Regions from separate parts of the Empedobacter sp. EJD.6dd genome, predicted to be linked through region 1. Evidence: riboswitches for the same ligand, from Rfam matches in the RefSeq annotation. Region 1 holds a riboswitch; each other region holds the start of a gene.
What was found. Region 1 has a riboswitch for cobalamin ahead of AC2I98_RS10540 (TonB-dependent receptor). Riboswitches for the same ligand answer to the same signal wherever they lie in the genome.
Positions count from the first base shown of each region.

Region 2: it holds a riboswitch for cobalamin, as region 1 does, so the genes downstream of both, AC2I98_RS12075 (acyl-CoA thioesterase) here and AC2I98_RS10540 (TonB-dependent receptor) in region 1, are expected to answer to the same signal.
Region 3: it holds a riboswitch for cobalamin, as region 1 does, so the genes downstream of both, AC2I98_RS12010 (TonB-dependent receptor) here and AC2I98_RS10540 (TonB-dependent receptor) in region 1, are expected to answer to the same signal.
Region 4: it holds a riboswitch for cobalamin, as region 1 does, so the genes downstream of both, cobT (nicotinate-nucleotide--dimethylbenzimidazole phosphoribosyltransferase) here and AC2I98_RS10540 (TonB-dependent receptor) in region 1, are expected to answer to the same signal.

Region 1 covers NZ_CM170667.1:2,222,733-2,226,093, reverse strand. The annotation lists gene AC2I98_RS10545 (cytochrome c oxidase assembly factor Coa1 family protein) at 415-858, shown strand; cobalamin riboswitch at 924-1,112, shown strand; gene AC2I98_RS10540 (TonB-dependent receptor) at 1,211-3,208, shown strand; gene AC2I98_RS10535 (DUF5074 domain-containing protein) at 3,205-3,361, shown strand, end outside.
Region 2 covers NZ_CM170667.1:2,552,015-2,555,375, forward strand. The annotation lists gene AC2I98_RS12055 (suppressor of fused domain protein) at 1-554, opposite strand, end outside; tRNA gene AC2I98_RS12060 (tRNA-Met) at 638-710, opposite strand; tRNA gene AC2I98_RS12065 (tRNA-Met) at 717-789, opposite strand; gene AC2I98_RS12070 (LOG family protein) at 959-2,110, opposite strand; adenosylcobalamin (AdoCbl) riboswitch at 2,224-2,372, shown strand; gene AC2I98_RS12075 (acyl-CoA thioesterase) at 2,452-2,865, shown strand; gene tnaA (tryptophanase TnaA) at 2,987-3,361, shown strand, end outside.
Region 3 covers NZ_CM170667.1:2,541,397-2,544,757, forward strand. The annotation lists gene AC2I98_RS11995 (DUF5686 family protein) at 1-263, opposite strand, end outside; gene AC2I98_RS12000 (pyruvate dehydrogenase complex E1 component subunit beta) at 341-1,318, opposite strand; gene AC2I98_RS12005 (TM2 domain-containing protein) at 1,477-1,731, opposite strand; cobalamin riboswitch at 1,908-2,082, shown strand; gene AC2I98_RS12010 (TonB-dependent receptor) at 2,116-3,361, shown strand, end outside.
Region 4 covers NZ_CM170667.1:1,583,163-1,586,523, forward strand. The annotation lists gene AC2I98_RS07455 (response regulator) at 1-1,668, opposite strand, end outside; cobalamin riboswitch at 1,815-1,945, shown strand; gene cobT (nicotinate-nucleotide--dimethylbenzimidazole phosphoribosyltransferase) at 2,047-3,048, shown strand; gene AC2I98_RS07465 (adenosylcobinamide-GDP ribazoletransferase) at 3,060-3,361, shown strand, end outside.

The DNA of each region.
Region 1 (3,361 bases):
TCCAAACTATGTTTTATAAAACAAGAAGCTTGCTTTCATCCAACAAGAGGCTTCTAATTAGTCAACGAGAAGCTTCTTCTTGATAAAATGAAAGCTTCCTTTTTACAACTTACTCAGAACTTGAAAACACCCTTATGATAGTTTAACTTCTACTTCTATTCTGTAAGTCTTAAATCTTACGTCTTATAACTTATAACTTATAACTCAAAACTTAGAACTCAACCCGCGTTAGGGATAGTAGTGGAAATCCTTTTGTTTTTTGTACTTCGACAAGTTTAGCAACCCCAAAAAACAAAAGATTGGAACGGATAGCCCGACCGAGCTACACGAAAGACTATTTTTTATTATCGAATGATTATTAGCGAGGAACGCCCAAAAATAATTATATTTGATTTACTTATAATAATTTAGATTATGGAAGAAAATCAATACGATAATCAATTACTACCTAAAGAAAATTGGTTTAAGCGAAATTGGAAATGGTTTGTACCAGTAGGCTGTCTTACATTTGTTATTCTTTTTATTGGATTAATTGTAGGTGGTGCTTTTTGGGGTATTAGTAAAATTACTTCTGATAGTGATGTTACTAAACATGCAATGAATATCATTAATCAAAATCCTGAAGTAAAGGAAAAATTAGGCACAGATATAAAGACTGATGGAATGTTTAGTGGAAATATTTCGGTAACAAACAATACGGGCGAAGCTAATATTACAGTTCCAATAAAAGGTACAAAAGGCACTGGTTCAGCTATAATTGTTGGTGAAAAAGAATTTGATAAATGGAATTATGAGAAAATCGCTGTTCAGATAGATGAAACAGGAGAAGTAATTCAGATAAATAAAGTAAAAGAGTAAGCTAACATAGAGTTAGCTTTTTTTGTTTTGTTTCAGATTAAATTTTTTATTCAAAATAATAACTTTACTTTTGACTAACATTTGGTGCGAACTTAATTGTTCGGTAACAGGGAATCAGGTGAAAATCCTGAACAGACCCGCTGCTGTAAGCTCCATAATTTTTTAGAATTATATTTATCCACTGTCATTTTTGATGGGAAGGATTTCTAAAAAAGGAGTAAGTCAGAAGACCTACCAAAATGATATATGTTAACAGCTTTCGGGGACTAAAGCGTGAAGAACAATTTTTGGATAGGTTTACCTCTCTATTATACTTCATACACTCTCGTTAGCAACAGTTGATTAGTGCTAAATGAGAAATCTAAAAACTATAATTTATTGTTGCAGCTTGATTTTACTTTCATGTGGCATTGCCTCTGCGCAAATAATTCGTGATAGTATTTTAGAGCTTCAACAAGTCGAAATTTCAACAATTAATAACAAATCAGTAGTTCCAGTTCAGGAATTGAAAGGAGAGCAGTTACAGGCTTTAAATAGCCATTCTGTGGCAGACGCTGTTCGTTTTTTTTCTGGTGTACAAATAAAAGATTACGGAGGTGTTGGTGGTTTAAAAACAATTGATGTTCGTGGAATGGGGTCGCAACATGTTGCAGTATTTTATGATGGAATTCAATTAGGAAATGCGCAGAATGGAATTGTTGATTTAGGAAAGTTTTCGTTGGATGATATGGAAGTCATTTCGTTATACAACGGTCAAAAAAGTAACATTTTTCAATCTGCAAAAGATTATGCATCAGCTTCGGCGATTTATTTAGAAACAAAGAAGCCTATTTTTAGAAATAACAAAAGAACTAATATCACAATTAGATATAAATTAGGATCTATTCAATTAATTAATCCTTCAACACGAATTGAACATAAGATTTCTGATCGATTATCAGCTGTTTTAAGTGCAGAATATATCAAAACGAATGGTGTGTATAAATTTCGTTATCAACGCAAAAATTTAGATGGTTCCACAGCTTATGATACCGTTTTAAGACGTCGCGATGGACAAGTTGATGCGAAGCGTGTAGAATTGGGGTTATTCGGGAAAGGAAATCAATCGAATTGGAATGTAAAAGGTTATTTGTTTGATTCGGATAGAGGAATACCAGCATCAATTGTCCGTGGACGTTTAGATGGTCGTGGACAAACATGGGTAGATAAAAATTATTTTGTTCAAGGAAAATACGAAAAACGTTTCAAGAATTTTCAATCCAAGATTAATGCAAAACTTGCATACGATTTTACACATTTTACAGACACTGTTTCTACGGTAAAAAATGAAAATAAATTTATTCAACGCGAATTTTATATTTCATGGGCGAATGTATATGCTATTAATGATAAGTGGGATGTGAACGTTGCAACGGACTATCAGTTTAGCAATTTAGATGCCGATTTAAAAGAATTTTCATACCCAACCCGTCATATAAATTTGGTTGCTTTTGCTTCAACTTACAGATTTGGTCGTCTTAATCTACAAGGAAGTTTATTAGGAACATTTGTGAAAGAATCGGTCGAAAAAAACACAAGCGCACCAGATAAAAATGTATGGACACCAACTATTATTGCAAATTATCAACCATTCAAATCTCACGATTTTAATATTAGAGCATTTTACAAACGTATTTTTAGAATGCCAACGTTCAACGATCTGTATTACACGAATATTGGCTATTCTTATCTTCGACCAGAATATTCTACACAATATAATTTAGGATTTACCTATTCTAAATCATCTCAGAGTTTCTTCAAAAATATTTCCATTCAAGCTGATGCTTATTATAATAAAGTAACTGATAAAATTATCGCAGCACCTTCAAGTAGTTTGTTTCGTTTCACGATGATGAATTTGGATGAAGTCCGAATAAAAGGTCTAGATGTAAAAATAAGATCAACTTTTAAAGTAGGTGATATTGAGGTTTCGCCAATGTTGAACTATGGTTTTTTAGAAGCGTTAGATTATTCTAATCCTGCAAAAAGTTACTACAAAAATCAAATTCCATATACAGCCAAGCATAGCGGATCTTTTGTTTTAGGAGCTTCATACAAAACGTGGAATTTCAATTACAGTTTTATTTATGTGGGCGAACGATACAATGTGCATCAAGATAATAATAAATATAATCGACTAAATCCTTGGTTTACAAATGATTTAGGAGTGCATAAAGAATTTAAGTTGAATCAAAATTCGTTCAAAGTTTCTTTTGAATTAAACAATGTTTTGAATCAACAATACGATGTGATTTACAATTATCCAATGCCAGGAAGGCAATTCAAATTCATATTAAGCGCAAATTTATGAGATATTTTAAACGATTAATGGTCTGTTTATTAACAGTAACCACTTTTTATGCATGTCAGCAAGATACTTATTTAATCGAAAGTGAAGAAGATGGTGTAACAACTCCAGAAGAAACGGATGTGGTTGGATTTTATTTGCTGAACGAAGGAAATA
Region 2 (3,361 bases), 330 kb from region 1:
TCTAATCTTTTCAATTGTTCAGCATTTAGTCCTATCATTTGAATAAAAGTTACCTTACCATGAGGCGTATCGATTTCATCTAAATCAACATCTTTGATAAAAGCCAAACCAACAATATCTGTTTCAGAATCTGAACGAATTGGACCTCCTAATGGTAAAAATTGATATTCATCAAACCAAACTTTTGTTTCGTTTACAAATCGACCCAAGTTATTCATCAACTGAACCACCCAAAACGGATCTTCACCATTATCTTCTTTTACAGGTTTTACTCGGAAAGAGAATTCAAACCCCCATTTACTAAAATCTCCACCAACACTTTCCTCAGAATAGTATAAATGTGACATACCATAACTCACCAAATGATGATAACCATTAACATCAAAAACAGCAACACCATCAATAGGGTCGTCTCCTCCTTGAAAAGACATGACTTGTGGAGAATAAAAACGAGGTTCTAAAGTTCCATAAACTTCTTTTAAACGCTTTTCTATAGCAATTCCTCCAACAGCTTGATCTGATTTATATTGTTTTTTATATTCTTCTAAATTCATCTTACAAAAATAGTTTATCCAATTCAATTCCTAAAGTTAAGACATAAAAAAAGAGAGCTTCTGTTTAGAAACTCTCTTGCTAGTAGCGAGGACCGGACTCGAACCGATGACCTTCGGGTTATGAGCCCGACGAGCTACCTACTGCTCCACCTCGCGATTTAGTAGCGAGAACAGGACTCGAACCTGTGACCTTCGGGTTATGAGCCCGACGAGCTACCTACTGCTCCATCTCGCGTTATTGGACTGCAAATATACGTTCATTATTTTAAATACCAAATGTTTTGCAACTTTATTTTATTTTATTCGGTCAGAATACAAATAAAAACCACTTAAATGTATTTAATTCAATAATTTAAGTGGTTGTAAATATTTGAAAAATATTTTGAATTAATTCTAAAATAATTTTAATCTGCTTTGATTGGTGGATGTTTTTCGATAAAATCTATTGCTAAATCAGCACTATCAGTCAAAAATAACAACTCTTTGTATGTGCGACCAGTTGCTAATTGATGCAAAACAGAATAAATTCCTGTGTCTTCTACGTATCTTTTTTTACTCAAAAAAATCATCGGACTATAATAGCCTGATGTTCCATAATGGTTTTGAGCAGCTTCCTGAAAAATCTCTTGTGTTGTCCCAGCACTTCCCGGAGCGTAAATTAATCCAAATAAACTAATCGTTAACAACATATCTTCTCTAATACTATTCGAAAAGTATTTTGCAATATTTGTTGCAAATAAATTACTTGGCTCGTGACCATAAAACCAAGTAGGAATTGCTAAACTTTCTGCCCCATTTGGATAAAATTCTAAAACTTTCTGTGCATTCGTCATAAAGTTTTTTGCTAGATATTCCGTTTTATTGTCGTCTACAAAATCTAAATCAGCCAAAATATTAATTGCATTCATTAAATCTTCATCCGAATAATTTGCCATATATGCACCTAAATTTGATGCTTCCATAATACCTGGACCCCCACCAGAAACTACAAAATATCCTTTTTCAGTTGCTAATTTTGCTGCTTTAGCTGTTTCGTTATAAAATTCAGAATTACGCGCAGTGGAATGTCCTCCCATAAAACCAACCACTTTTTTCTTTGTCATTCCGTTTTCATCATATTCTAAAATTCTACGCAAACCATCATCAATTGAAAGATCATGTAAACGCTGTGCTAATGCTTCTGAAACAGATGGATTATATTTATGTTTCTTAAAATGCTTGTAAATTTTCAAATCAATGCTTTGATCATTATTTGGATCATAACCTTGCATCAACTCTTGCCAAGTATATAATTTACCACGATATGGGTTATAAGGAATTGCTTCGAATTTCGGATAAATAAATGCGCCACGTTCTATTAAATGAATAGCTTCATTTTGCTTAAACTTACATCCTAAGAAAGATGTATTACATAAGTTATACTCTTCCCAATTTACTTTTTGACGTAAAAAACTTACATCTTGTATAACTTTATTAGTCAAATCATTTGTCTGCTCTACTAATTCGTTCCATTCGGTTAGATTATGAATTAAATCTTTGATTGGTTTTATTTTCATTTCTTAAACTTCTTACTTCATATAAATTTCGGAAGTTGAATTTACACGAATTATTCCAAACCGGCGAATTCATCAGAATAAATCTTAAAATTTCATTTTTCTAATTTATATTTGCACCATATTCGTACTCAAATTATTGGGGAATCGTGTGCAAGTCACGAACTGTCGCGCAACTGTAAATCAATTTGTTTGATAAGTCAGAGTACCAATAGTTGAGATAATCATTAAAATAAACTTTCGCGAAAAAAGTAAAATTATGTGTATGAAAACATCAAACCACCACAAAAATACATTATCACAAAAATTAATTTAAATAAAAAGTAACGTGTAAATATATGATAATGGAAGTGGACAAAACACCAAGAGAAGAGTTGATAGAACAACGTATCATCAATTCTGAAACTCGTATTTTCAAAGCTGTTTTTCCTGGAGATACAAACCACCACAACACCATGTTTGGAGGTTCGGTAATGTATTTAATGGATGAAATTGCTTTTATGACGGCAACTCGTTTTTGTCGTAAACCTATTGTTACAGTAAGTAGCGATAAAATTGATTTTAAGCACTCAATTCCTGCAGGTACTATTGTCGAAATGATAGGAAAAGTTGTACGCGTAGGACGTACAAGTTTAGATGTGCAAGTTGATGCTTATATTGAAAGTATGTATAGAGATGGACGAGATAAAGCAATCTCTGGAACATTTACGTTAGTTGCGATTAACGAAAACAAAAGACCAGTTCCTGTTATTGACTAACAACGAGCTATAGAAAAATTTAAAATCCTTTATCTGTTTGATAGAGGATTTTTTTATGTTTTTAATTAATTAATTGATAATATTCTAAAGGTTTCTTAGTTTTACACTAAACACAAAAAGAATGAAATTACCTTTTGCCGAGCCATTTCGAATAAAAATGGTCGAAGAAATTTATCAATCTACTCCCGATGAACGTGAAAAGTGGATAGAAGAAAAAGACTACAACCTATTTAATCTCGAAAGCCACAAAGTATTTATTGATTTATTAACTGATTCTGGAACTGGAGCAATGTCTGATAAACAGTGGTCTGAAATGATGACTGGAGACGAAAGTTATGCTGGTTCTCAATCGTTCCTAAAATTAAAAGAAACAATCAATACCATTACAGGTTTCAAATTTCTTTTACCTACGCATCAAGGTCGTGCAGCAGAAAATGTATTGTTTTCGGCTCTTGTAAAAGAAGGTCATGTTGTTCCTGGAAATTCGCATTTTGAT
Region 3 (3,361 bases), 320 kb from region 1:
TAATCAATTTTATTTTCGATTACATAATCAGCTGTTTCGTAACCATTTTTAGAAACAACTATTTTTTCAGTATTTGATGTAGATTCAATATAAAAAGTACCATCAGAGTTTGATGTAGCACTAACTTTTAATTCTGGTAATCGAATATCTGCATAAGGAATTGGTTTCAACGTTTCAGAATCGATTACCTTTCCTTGAATTTTTACTTGCGCGTGTACAGACGCTAAAACAACTATAAAAAAAGCTGTTATATAACTTTTCATCAATAAGATTTGGTTAAAAAAATAAAGCCTAGCAAAATGCATGCTAGACTTTACAAATATAGTTGATAAATCTTATATTATTTATACATAACTGATTTTACAGCTTCTATAACATCTTTTGCATTTGGAATCCAAGTCTCGTATAAGTTTGGAGCATAAGGTGCTGATGTATCTTTAGTTGTAATACGTTTGATTGGTGCATCTAAATAATCGAATGCTTTTTGTTGTACCATATATGTAATTTCAGATGCTACTGAAGCAAACGGCCAAGCTTCTTCTAAAACTACCAAACGATTTGTTTTCTTAACTGATTTGAAGATTGTATCATAATCTAATGGACGAACTGTACGTAAGTCAATCACTTCTACAGAAATTCCTTCTTTAGCCAATTCATCTGCAGCGATATAAGCTTGCTTAATAATCTTACCAAAAGAAACTAATGTAACATCTGTTCCTTCACGTTTGATTTCAGCTTTACCAATTTCGATCGTGTATTCTTCGTCTGGCATTTCCATTTTATCTCCATACATCTGTTCAGATTCCATGAAAATTACTGGATCGTTATCACGAATTGCAGATTTTAATAAACCTTTTGCATCGTAAGGGTTTGAAGGTACTATTACTTTAAGACCTGGTACATTTGCATACCAATTCTCGAAAGCTTGAGAGTGTGTTGCGCCTAATTGTCCTGCAGAAGCAGTAGGTCCTCTAAATACGATTGGACAGTTGAATTGTCCTCCTGACATTTGATAAATTTTTGCAGCGTTATTGATAATTTGATCAATAGACACTAACGAGAAGTTGAAAGTCATATATTCTACGATTGGACGACATCCTGTCATTGTAGAACCAATAGCGATACCAGAAAAACCAGCTTCTGCGATTGGTGCATCAATTACACGTTCTGGACCAAATTCGTCTAACATTCCTTTCGAAGCTTTATAAGCACCGTTGTATTCTGCTACTTCTTCTCCAATTAAAAAAATAGATTCATCGCGACGCATTTCTTCACTCATTGCCTCTGCGATTACTTCTCTAAATGTTTTTATTGCCATTTTATGCGATTTCGTTCTTTATTATATTTTTTCCTAAAGCAAATGTAATAAAAAACTTGCGAATTATTTAAAACGAATTGATTCAATAAAAAAAATCCCAAAAATAACTTTAGATTTTTTTGGGATTAAAATATTTAAAAAAGAATGTAATTCGATTTTTAGAACCAACCTTTGTGTCCTTCTACATATATTTTGTCAAACTCTTCATCAGATTTAGTTAAATAGATAATCCCTTCGATTAATCCAGTCAAACTACCAATAGTACCACATGTTACAAGACTTAAAATTAATTGAATTGTTCCTTCTTTTGTGTAACCTAAATAAAATTTATGTACAGCAAAAACTCCTAAAATAATTCCTAAAACTCCTGCAATAAGTTTTTTCTCTGATTTGTACGGCTGATTGTTTTCCATAGTCTTAAAGTTTTTAAATAAAAAATTGTTGTTGTTGGTTACAAATTTAATTTCTTCATCTTTATTAAAAATCACTAGATATAATGATTTTGAATATTGTACAAATAAAATAAATCTGGTATTAATTTAAGGTTAACGATTTAACAATCTACTTATTATAAAATCAAACGCTTTTGTTTACATTTGCACAAAATGGTGCTCAAAGAGTGAGTTAAAAGGGAATTTGGTTCAATTCCAAAACTGTCCCCGCAACTGTAAATTCTATACACTTTTTTCTCAAATTCATTCAGAATTAAGAAGAATAAAAAGATTAGAATAAGTCAGGAAACCTGCCATAATTAACTAATAATAGAAAATGTTTTCGGAGGAAAAACAGATTTTAATATGAAAAAATTTTTTCTTTGTTTTAATTTGGTTGCAGGAATTGCTTTTGCACAGACAGATACCATCAGTTTGAAACCTTTGATTATGAATGATATTTTTCTTAAAAATCATTATCAATCTCAAAGTGTCATCAAATTAAATGATAGCATTTTAGAACAAACCCCTAATCAACTAACTCAAGTTTTACAAGCTCAAACACCAATTTATTTTAAAGAAAATGGTCGAGGAATGGTTTCTTCACCATCTTTTCGTGGAACTTTGGCTTCACACACGGCTGTCGTTTGGAATGGAATAAATGTTAATTCGCAAACTACTGGTCAAACAGATTTCAATTTATTTTCGAGCAACTCTTTTGATGGAATTCTTGTAAAACCAGGTGGTGGAAGTATAGCATATGGAACAGGTTCTATTGGAGGAACAATTCATTTATTAAATCAATTTGATTACAACAAAGGTTTTCAACAGAAAATCAATTTAGGTTACGGAAGTTACGATACATGGTCGGGAAAATATCAATTAAAATATAGTTCAGAAAAATTTAGTTCTTCGGTAGATTACGAACGAAATCAATCAGATAATGATTATAAAATTCCGAATCATATGAAGAAGAATTTGAACGGAAAATATTATTTCAATACAATTAACGCAAATTTTGGGTATAAAATTAATCCTAAAAATGAATTGAAACTTTATTCGATGATCAATTTTGGAAAGCGTGAATTTCCTTTAGTTGATACAAATTCAACACCTTCTGGATATAAAAATCAGGATTATCGTCTAATGACAGAATGGAATTTTAATCCAAATGAAACATGGCAATCGCAATTAAAATTAGCTTATATACGAGAAGAAAGTAGTTATTTTAACAATATTCACACATCTTATTCTGATGATTTACAAGTCGATAATTATCTGTTAAAATATTATTTGAGCCATCAATTGACCCATAATTTCGAGTTAGCTGTTTTGTCGGAAGCAAATTACAGTCAAGGAAGTGGAAATAATTTAAGCAAAAGCGATCAAAATTCATTCAATTTTGCATTAATCGCGAAACATAAATTATCAGAAGTATTGAAATACGAAGCGAGTATTCGTCAAGATTTTTCGGATAAATATCAAAATCCTTTCATCTATTCGTTAGGGTTCAATTATCGACCGATTAATTTTTATCAATTAAGAGGAAATGTTTCGAAGAACTTTAGAAATCCGACATACAATGATTTGTTTTGGAAAACTGGTGGTAATC
Region 4 (3,361 bases), 640 kb from region 1:
AACTGAAGCTGGTACGTGATTAATAAACGTTTCGAAAATAGCTTTTTGTCTAGCTAATTCTAACGTATATCGTTTCATTTCGTTAATATCCTGAAAAATTCCGAAAACACTTACACACTCACCATTCACAAATTCTGGAATTCCTTTACATCTTACCCAAACCGTTTTACCTTTTTGAGTAACAATTTGCAATTCCATATCATACGGAATTCCTTTTTCTACAGCATCTTTAAATGCTTTTTTTATCTTTGGATAACTGCTTTTCGCTTCATAAAAATTAAGTGCAGTTTCTACATTTGGTTCAAAATCTGAATCTACTTCGTGGATTTTCTTCGTTGTATCAGCCCAAATTAATTTATTATGAACCAAATCATATTTCCAACCTCCAACATTTGCAACTTCGTAGGTATGATCTAACAATTGTCGCATACGATTAAGATCTCTTTCTAAAAGTGTTCGTTGTGTCATATCAATTGCTGTACTCATTACAATTGGATTTCCATCATTATCTTCATCCAAAATATTACTATACAACCAATATGTTAACGTTCCATCTTTCTTGATTAAGGTCATCAAACCAGAATCTTGCTTTTGTTTTGAAATTGTTTCTATATAAGTTTTATATTCCTTGTGATTTGTTTTTGGAATTAATTTTTTCAGGTTTAAATCTTCCGCTTCTTCATTCGAATAGCCCATAGATTCTAGTCCCTGCTTATTAATAGACAAAATTTTTCCTTCTAAATCGTGAATCGTCATTAAACCAAGCGAAGAATTGAAAAAGTTTCTAAATTTTCTTTCACTATTTTCAAGTTCAACTTTTTTAGAATGTTCAAGCGTAATATCTCGGCCAAAAAAGAAAATTTCATTCTCAATTAATGTACTCGATTTTGTATACCATTCTACTAATTTTTCTTCATTTGAATCGATTGTTGTCATCAAACATTTAAAATGTATCGAACCTGAATTATTTTTAAGATCAGCTAAAAACATTTTAACTTTATTTTGATCTTTCGCAGAAACAAAATCCAAAAAATTACTTGCTATTATATCTTTATTTTCTTTTGTTCCTAAAACTTCTTTAAAAGTAGGATTAACTGATTTTAACTCACCATTAATATTTGCAACTCCAATTAAATTATTTGAAATTTTGTAAATATTCTGAAAGTAAGCTGCATCTTTTTTACGTTTTTTACTAACTAATAATTTAGTAATATTTTTCCCTAATTGAATTAATAAACTTCTCTGTTTATCGCTCAATGTACGTGGATAATGATCATTCACACAAAGCGTTCCCAACGCATTTCCATTGTCATCAATCAACGGAACTCCTGCATAAAATTGAATATTTGCTGCTTTAACTCCTGCTATATTTTGTGCGGGTGCAAACTTGTTAACATCATCAATCACTAAAATCTCATCCTCCACCAAAGAGAATTGACAAATTGTTTGTTGACGAGGAACAACGTCTACTTCTATACCACAATTTGCTTTTATCACTTGATAATTTTGATCAAAAACAGAAACTAATGCAATAGGCGCATTACAAATTAAACTTGCTGCATTTGCAAAAACATCTAATTCTTCATCTTTATCATGTGCTTGCAAATTGTAATCATAAACCGCTTGCAATCTTTGCTTTTCGTTTCTAGGGATGGGATAATTTTCCATTAAAATTCAACTGTTTTAATAGGAAAGTAGAGATCGATAAAGATATTACTTAATTGTAAATATTTAAAATCTAATATTATTTAAAAATTTAGTACAACTGATTTTGAATTAAAAGAAAAAATAACAGGTGAAATTGTAATTGACGAAAATTTTGCACCACAAAAATAACTTTCTTACCTTGCTTGCTCAAAAGGGAATCGAGTGCAAATCTCGAGCTGTCGCGCAACTGTAAGTAGTGAAAAACTATAAGCCAGACCACTTTTTTAGATGATGCTTTCGCGATTGAAGCTCAATCAAAACTTCATATATTTTGATATTTGTTGAATTGATTGTCCTTGATTTCGAAAGCATTTTTTTATTAAAACTTAGTTTATTAAAATGCAAAAAGAAGAAATTCAACACATTATTGACCTCAAAACAAAACCACTTGGAGCCTTAGGTTTATTAGAAAAAATAGCGCTTAAAATTGGTTTAGTTCAACAAAAAAATCATTTAGAATTAATCAATCCACACCTTATTGTTTTTGCAAGCGATCATGGAATTGCTCAATCTGGTGTTAGCGCTTATCCCGCAGAAGTAACGCCACAAATGGTATTAAACTTTCTGAATAATGGTGCTGCAATTAATGTGTTTTGCAATCAAAATAAGATCGATTTAACAATAGTTGATGCTGGTGTGAATTATGATTTCGAAGATTATTCTATTTTGAAAGATAGCAAAATTGCCAAATCAACCAAAAACTTCTTGTACGAACCTGCAATGTCGTTGGAACAATTAGAACAATGTTTTCATCATTCAAAGAAAATTGTAGATAAGATTGCGCAAAATGGAACTAACATTATTGGATTTGGAGAAATGGGAATTGGAAATACTTCATCAGCAGCGATGTTAGTGCATTATTTAACTGATTTATCTCTCGAAAAATGTGTAGGACGAGGAACTGGATTGAATGATGAGCAATTACAAAACAAAATCAATATTCTTGCCCAGGCTAAAGAAACACATGGAAAAATTCTTGATCCAAAACAGATTCTAGCAACTTTCGGAGGTTTTGAAGTTGCACAAATGACAGGTGCAATGCTAGCTGCTTATGAACATAATATGTTATTAATGATTGATGGTTATATTGCTTCTGCAGCAATTTTAGTTGCGTCAAAATTAAAACCAGAAATATTGAATAATGCCATATTTTGCCATCAAAGTGATGAAATTGGACATCAATATTTGCTGAATTATTTCAACGAAGAACCTATCTTGAAAATCAATTTACGCGTTGGCGAAGGAACAGGTTGTGCATTGGCTTATCCAATTATTAAAAGTGCAGTTAACTTTTTTAATGAGATGGCAAGTTTCGAATCTGCAGGTGTTACAAACAAATAAACTGAAGTAGAATGCTAAAAAAAGAAATCACTTATTTTTTAACGGCGTTGATGTTTTTCACTCGAATTCCAATTCCGTTCAAAATTCCTTATAGCAACGAAATTATGAATCAATCTCAGAAATATTACGCTGCAATTGGTTTGTTAGTTGGCTGTTTCAATGCGATAATTTATACAATTTGTCAATTTATTTTGCCAATCGATATTGCGATAATTATTACAATGATTACAAGTGTTTTGTTGACTGGCGCCTTTCACGAAGACGGTTTTACAGATGTTTGCGATAGTTTTGGAGGTGGTTACGGAAAAGAAAA